DNA from 2 places in the Pseudomonas baetica genome. Region 1 is predicted to be linked to the other one. Evidence: predicted binding sites of a transcription regulator. Region 1 holds the regulator's gene; the other holds the start of a gene.

Region 1 (3,380 bases):
GTGCATCCCTTCAGACGGCAGTGAGGAATGGCGATGCCGTTGCCGAAACCGGTGGAGCCGAGTTTCTCACGTGCGATCAGGGCCTCGAAGACATCCTGCATTTCCAGCGCCGGCACTTCGCGGGCGATGAGATTGGCAATTTGTTCGAGGGCTTTCTTTTTACTGCCGCCCGGCACGTTCACCAGGGAACGGCCGGGGGTCAGGATATTTTCAAGTCGGATCATGGAGTGGGGGGTTATCGACCGGTGGCGCCCTGGAGCAGGCTTTGGGTCTTTTCCTTATGCTTTTTGAGTTGTTTATCCAGCTTGTCGGTTAATAAGTCGATCGCCGCGTACATATCGGTATGTTCCGCGTTGGCGACGACTTCATTGCCGGGAATATGCAGCGTGGCTTCGATTTTCTGCTTCAGTTTTTCGACACACATCGTGACTTGCACGTTAGTGATCTTGTCGAAATGGCGCTCCAATCGTTCGAGTTTTTCGCCGATATAAGCGCGCAGAGGTTCGGTCACTTCCAGTTGGTGTCCACTGATGTTGACTTGCATACAGCTTCTCCTTCGTTGCCAGTGCATAAAGCGGCAGGCCGGATAGCCTGCCACTGGAACGCTGTAACGTGGCTTACATCAACCGCTTGCGTTCGCTCGAAGGCGCGATCCCGAGGGATTCGCGGTACTTGGCGACGGTGCGGCGAGCCACCTGAATGCCTTGTGCCTCCAGTAAACCAGCGATCTTGCTGTCACTCAACGGCTTTTTCTGATTTTCCGCGGCAACCAGTTTTTTGATGATCGCGCGGATCGCCGTGGACGAGCATTCGCCGCCTTCGGAGGTGCTGACGTGGCTGGAGAAAAAGTATTTCAATTCATAGATACCGCGCGGGGTATGCATGAATTTCTGCGTGGTCACCCGTGAAATCGTCGATTCGTGCATGCCAACGGCTTCGGCGATGTCATGCAGAACCAGAGGCTTCATCGCTTCGTCGCCGTACTCCAGGAAGCCGCGCTGATGCTCGACGATCTGCGTGGCCACTTTCATCAGGGTTTCGTTGCGGCTTTGCAGGCTCTTGATGAACCAGCGTGCTTCCTGCAACTGATTGCGCATGAAAGTGTTATCGGCGCTGGTATCGGCACGGCGCACGAAACCTGCGTACTGTGCGTTGACCCGCAGGCGTGGCACCGACTCCTGATTGAGCTCGACCAGCCAGCGTTCGTTGTCCTTGCGCACGATCACGTCAGGTACGACGTATTCAGCTTCAGTGGACTCGATTTGCGAGCCCGGACGCGGGTTGAGGCTCTGCACCAGTTCGATGACCTGCCGCAACTCGTCTTCCTTGAGCTTCATGCGGCGCATCAACTGGCTGTAATCGCGGCTGCCGAGCAGGTCGATGTAATCGCTGACCAGGCGTTTGGCTTCAGCCAGCCACGGGGTCTTGGCCGATAGCTGACGCAATTGCAGCCGCAGGCATTCGCTGAGGTTGCGGGCGCCGATGCCGGCCGGTTCGAATTGCTGGATGCGGTGCAGGACGGCTTCGATTTCGTCCAGTTCGATGTCCAGTTCCGGGTCGAACGCCTCAAGGATCTCGTCGAGTGTTTCGTCCAGGTAACCCTGATTGTTGATGCAATCGATCAGGGTCACGGCGATCAGGCGATCGGTGTCGGACATCGGCGCGAGGTTCAATTGCCACAGCAGGTGACTTTGCAGGCTTTCGCCGGCGGAAGTGCGGGTGGTGAAGTCCCACTCGTCGTCATCGCTGCTGGGCAGGCTGCTGGCGCTGGTCTGGTAGACGTCTTCCCAGGCAGTGTCGACCGGAAGCTCATTGGGGATGCGCTCGTTCCACTCGCCGTCCTCAAGGTTATCCACCGTCGGGGCGGCTTCCTGATAGGACGGTTCCTGAATCTCGGTGTTGGGCTTCTGTTCGGCGTTATCGGCCAGTGGATCGGAGTTGTCGAAGTCGTCGCCTTCTTCTTGGCGTTCGAGCATCGGATTGGATTCCAGAGCCTCCTGGATCTCCTGTTGCAGATCCAGGGTCGACAATTGGAGCAGGCGGATGGCCTGTTGCAGCTGCGGTGTCATCGTCAGCTGCTGGCCCATTCTCAAGACTAGCGATGGTTTCATGGCAGGGGCTTAACACCTTATTCGCCGGCGCGCATGCGCCATCCACTACAGGGCGCCGAAGCGCCAAACTTAAGCAAATTATATGCCTGAAACTGAAGTGTTTGCCTAGAGCGCTGTAACAATTAAAGCGTATTAAATTCTGCTTGAATCGATACAGCGCCCGGGCGGCTCTCCCGGCACCAATATGCTTACAGGCGGAATTCGTGGCCCAGATACACTTCCTTCACCAGGTCGTTGGCGAGGATGGTTGCGGAGTCACCTTCGGCGATCAGTTGACCGTCGTTGACGATGTAAGCGGTTTCGCAGATGTCCAGCGTCTCACGCACGTTGTGATCGGTGATCAGCACGCCGATGCCTTTGGCTTTGAGGTGGTGGATGATCTGCTTGATGTCGCCGACCGAAATCGGGTCGACACCGGCGAACGGTTCGTCGAGCAGAATGAATTTCGGTGCGGTGGCCAGGGCGCGGGCAATTTCCACCCGGCGGCGCTCGCCACCGGACAGGCTCATGCCGAGGTTGTCGCGGATGTGGCTGATGTGGAATTCCTGCAGCAGGCTTTCCAGCTCTTTGCGACGACCGGCCTTGTCGAGTTCCTGACGGGTCTCGAGGATGGCCATGATGTTGTCGGCCACCGACAGTTTGCGGAAGATCGACGCTTCTTGCGGCAGATAGCCGATACCGGCCTTGGCGCGGCCGTGCATCGGCTGATGGCTGACGTCCAGATCATCGATCAGCACGCGGCCCTGATCGGCCTGCACCAGGCCGACGATCATGTAGAAGCAGGTGGTCTTGCCGGCGCCGTTAGGGCCGAGCAGGCCGACGATCTGACCGCTGTCGATCGACAGGCTGACGTCACGCACGACCTGGCGGCTTTTATAGGCTTTGGCCAGGTGCTGAGCTTTCAGAGTTGCCATTACTGGGTTTTCTCGTCGGTTTTCTTCTTCGGCTGGATCACCATGTCGATGCGCGGACGCGCTTCGGTGACCTTGCTGCCGGTGGCGCGACCGGCGCTGGCCAGCTTCTTCACGGTGTCGTAGACGATTTTCTCGCCCTGGGTGGTGTTGTTGTCCTTGTCGACAACCTTGGCCTTGTCGATCAGCACGACGCGGTTTTGCGCAGCGTGGTACTGGATCGTCACGCCCCAGCCCTGAACGGGTTTGCTGTCGCCAGCGGTTTGCAGTTGCTCGAAGTAGGCGAGGTTGCCCACCGACGTCACGACGTCGATGTCACCGGCCGGGGTGCGGGTGATCGTCACCGTGTTGCCTTTAA
Region 2 (3,380 bases), 3.9 Mb from region 1:
ACGACGATCCACGTCTGAACCTGGTGATCGACGACGGCATGCGTTTCGTCGCAACTACTACCGAAAAATTCGACGTGATCATCTCTGACTCCACCGACCCGATCGGTCCGGGCGAAGTGCTGTTTTCGGAGAACTTCTACCAGGCCTGCCACCGTTGCCTCAACGAAGGCGGCATTCTCGTGACCCAGAACGGCACACCGTTCATGCAGATCGACGAAGTCAAAACCACCGCCGGTCGCCTGCGCAGCCTGTTCCCGGACTGGCATTTCTATCAGGCCGCCGTGCCGACCTACATCGGCGGTTCGATGACCTTCGCCTGGGGCTCGACCAACCCGGCGTACCGCAAGCTGAGCCGCGAAACCCTGCAACAGCGGTTTATCGGCAGCGGTATCGTCACCAAGTACTACAACCCGGAAATCCACATCGGTGCGTTCGCCTTGCCGCAGTACGTGCTGCAGGCGATCAACAAGCCAAGCAACGACTAAAAGAACACTGCAAACCCCTGTGGGAGCGGGCTTGCTCGCGAAAGCGGACTGTCAGCCAACAAATTTGTTGGATGACAAATCGCATTCGCGAGCAAGCCCGCTCCCACATTTGTTTGCGCCGCACGGTAGATGTCGTTTTTTTCATCTTCGTGCGCTGTAATCCTTTTGAACCAACTTTCGGCCCACCAGTCGATTTAGGTGTAAGCCCATTTGCGGGTTTGATCGAGGAGGCACCGATGCAAAAGTGGAAAGTCACTTTCGTGGACGATCATGGTGAAATTGTCGATGAGGTGTTCGAGCGCGCGGAATGCCCTAGCGACGATGAGGCCGCTCAACTGATCAAGGCGAAGCTTCTGCCCGTCGCCGCCGCACTGGATCTGAACGATCTGGAAGGGCGCACTCCCGACGCCGGGGCGAAAAGCCTGAAAACCCAGAACAGCATCGAAATCCGCAGTATTACCCCCATCTGAAATTCTTCCTGTCACTTGAAGCACCAGGCCTTGGCAGCAGCTCTAACTTGGGGCTACTCTGCAAGCGAGATCAGCGAACGGATCGCTAAGGTCTGGTCTTGTCAGCTACATGCTTGTTTCCCGCGTGCAACGACGTTGCCGTAGTACTTTGGCCAAAGGCCCGGGGCGGGAATACGGAAAGTCTATCCATCTATCCGAGGGGGACGATTCATGAGCACAGCCTATCAAGAAGACATCAGCAGCACTGTTCTGCGCCGCATGAAAGAAGGCGGTTTCGATTTTTCCCGGTTCCATCCCATCGAGTTCTACGCCATTTTCCCGGACGAGGAGCGGGCGCGCAGGGCGGCAGGCAAATTTCGTGGTGAATCCATCAATGCCCAGGTCAGCGCGCGCGACGATGGTGCGTGGTCTCTGGAATTGAGCAAAGTGATGTACGCGACCTATGACGATATCGGCGATTTCGAACAGGGCTTTTCCGCCGTGGTCGAGCCGTTGGGCGGCATCATCGAAGGCTGGGGCGTCAAGCAGGAGGTGCGCAACCGCCATCGTTTGAATTGATCTCATGCACATTTAGAGTTGGGCAACGGCTGACCCTCGGGTTGGCCGCTGTTTATTCAAAGATCAAAAGATCGCAGCCTGCGGCAGCTCCTACACGATCACCTGTAGGAGCTGCCGCAGGCTGCGATCTTTTCGTTTTTATTTCACAAAGTTTCGATCAGGCAAAAAAAAGCCACCGGAGAGGGTGGCTAAAAGGGAAGACCGATAAGGAGAGGAAACCGGTCAGGGTTAAGGCTTTGAGGGCTGCTCAGGCAGTCCGGATCAGTTGAGCTGAAGGCTTCACCGGGGAAGTTTTTTCAGCGGATGCGCCGATTATGCGCAGCCAGCCACCAGCAGTGAAATCAACTCTGACTATGCTGGTGATAGACGCCTGCACTGCGTCGCAATGAGGCGGGGGCAATCAGGTTGGGGCATTTGGCGCACAGCAATGGTGCGGCGGCCACGGCTTGAATATCCAACCGATTGAAATCAAAGCGTTTATGCCGATGGCACGGGCCTTGCGAAGGCCTGTATGTCCGGGTGACAAGGAGTACGGCATGATCCGCACCTATTTTGATGAAATGTACGATGCCGGCGGCCAGGTCCGCCCGCATTACCGGGAGTTTGCCCGGTGGTTGGCTGACACGCCTGACGAGCTGCTGGCCCAGCGCCGCCGTGAGGCTGATCTGCTGTTCCATCGCGCCGGCATCACGTTCACGCTTTATGGGGACGAGCAGGGCACAGAGCGCCTGATTCCTTTCGACACCATCCCGCGCAGCATCCCCGCCAGCGAATGGCGGATCGTCGAGCGCGGCTGCATCCAGCGGGTCAAGGCGTTGAACATGTTCCTCGCCGACCTTTACCACGAGCAGCGCATCATCAAGGCCGGGATCATTCCCGCCGAGCAGGTGCTGGCCAACGAGCAATACCAGTTGGCGATGCAAGGGTTGGATCTGCACCGCGATATCTATTCGCACATCTCCGGCGTCGATCTGGTGCGCGACAGCGACGGCACCTATTACGTGCTCGAAGACAACTTGCGCACACCGAGCGGCGTGAGCTACATGCTCGAAGACCGCAAGATGATGATGCGCCTGTTCCCGGAGTTGTTCTCCGCGCAGCGTATCGCGCCGATCGACCATTACCCGAACCTGCTGCTCGACACGCTGAAAAGCTCTAGCCCCATCGACGACCCAAGTGTCGTGGTGCTGACGCCGGGGCGCTTCAACAGTGCGTTCTTCGAACACGCCTTTCTGGCGCGGGAGATGGGCGTTGAACTGGTGGAGGGCGCCGATCTGTTCGTGCGCGACGACAAAGTCTTCATGCGCACCACCGACGGCCCGAAAGCAGTGGACGTGATCTACCGCCGACTCGACGACGCGTTCCTCGACCCGCTGGCGTTCAATCCGGATTCGATGCTCGGCGTACCGGGCCTGCTGTCGTCCTATCGCTCCGGCAACGTGGTGCTGGCCAATGCCATCGGCACGGGGGTGGCGGATGACAAATCGGTTTATCCGTTTGTCACCGACATGATCCGCTTCTATCTCGACGAAGAACCGATCCTCAAGAACGTGCCGACCTGGCAGTGTCGCAATCCGTCTGAACTTTCCCATGTATTGGCCAATCTTCCGGATCTGGTGGTCAAGGAAACCCAGGGCTCCGGCGGTTACGGAATGCTGGTGGGGCCGGCGGCGACCACCGCGGAAATCGATGCCTTCCGCGAGCGCATCAAAGCCAAGCCTCACGCGTACATCGCGCAACCAACGCTGTCGCTGTCGACCTGTCCGACGTTTGTCGAAAACGGCATTGCGCCGCGCCATATCGACCTGCGTCCGTTTGTCTTGTCCGGTCGTGAAACCCGGGTTGTGCCGGGCGGTTTGACCCGTGT

The links. Region 1 encodes sigma-54, which starts transcription at its own class of promoters, with help from an activator protein. Its sites were predicted from a motif close to ANTGGCATNNANNTTGCTNT; they were not measured.
Region 2: ATI02_RS29035 (circularly permuted type 2 ATP-grasp protein) is a predicted target of sigma-54. The motif match lies at 1,998-2,017, and genes of this name have one in related genera.

What each region holds. Positions count from the first base shown of each region.
Region 1 is NZ_PHHE01000001.1:2,297,078-2,300,457, reverse strand. It holds gene ptsN (PTS IIA-like nitrogen regulatory protein PtsN) at 1-224, opposite strand, end outside; gene hpf (ribosome hibernation-promoting factor, HPF/YfiA family) at 236-544, opposite strand; gene ATI02_RS10550 (RNA polymerase factor sigma-54) at 618-2,111, opposite strand; gene lptB (LPS export ABC transporter ATP-binding protein) at 2,300-3,025, opposite strand; gene lptA (lipopolysaccharide transport periplasmic protein LptA) at 3,025-3,380, opposite strand, start outside.
Region 2 is NZ_PHHE01000001.1:6,244,823-6,248,202, forward strand. It holds gene speE (polyamine aminopropyltransferase) at 1-485, shown strand, start outside; gene ATI02_RS29025 (hypothetical protein) at 722-955, shown strand; gene ATI02_RS29030 (ribonuclease E inhibitor RraB) at 1,166-1,513, shown strand; gene ATI02_RS29035 (circularly permuted type 2 ATP-grasp protein) at 2,050-3,380, shown strand, end outside.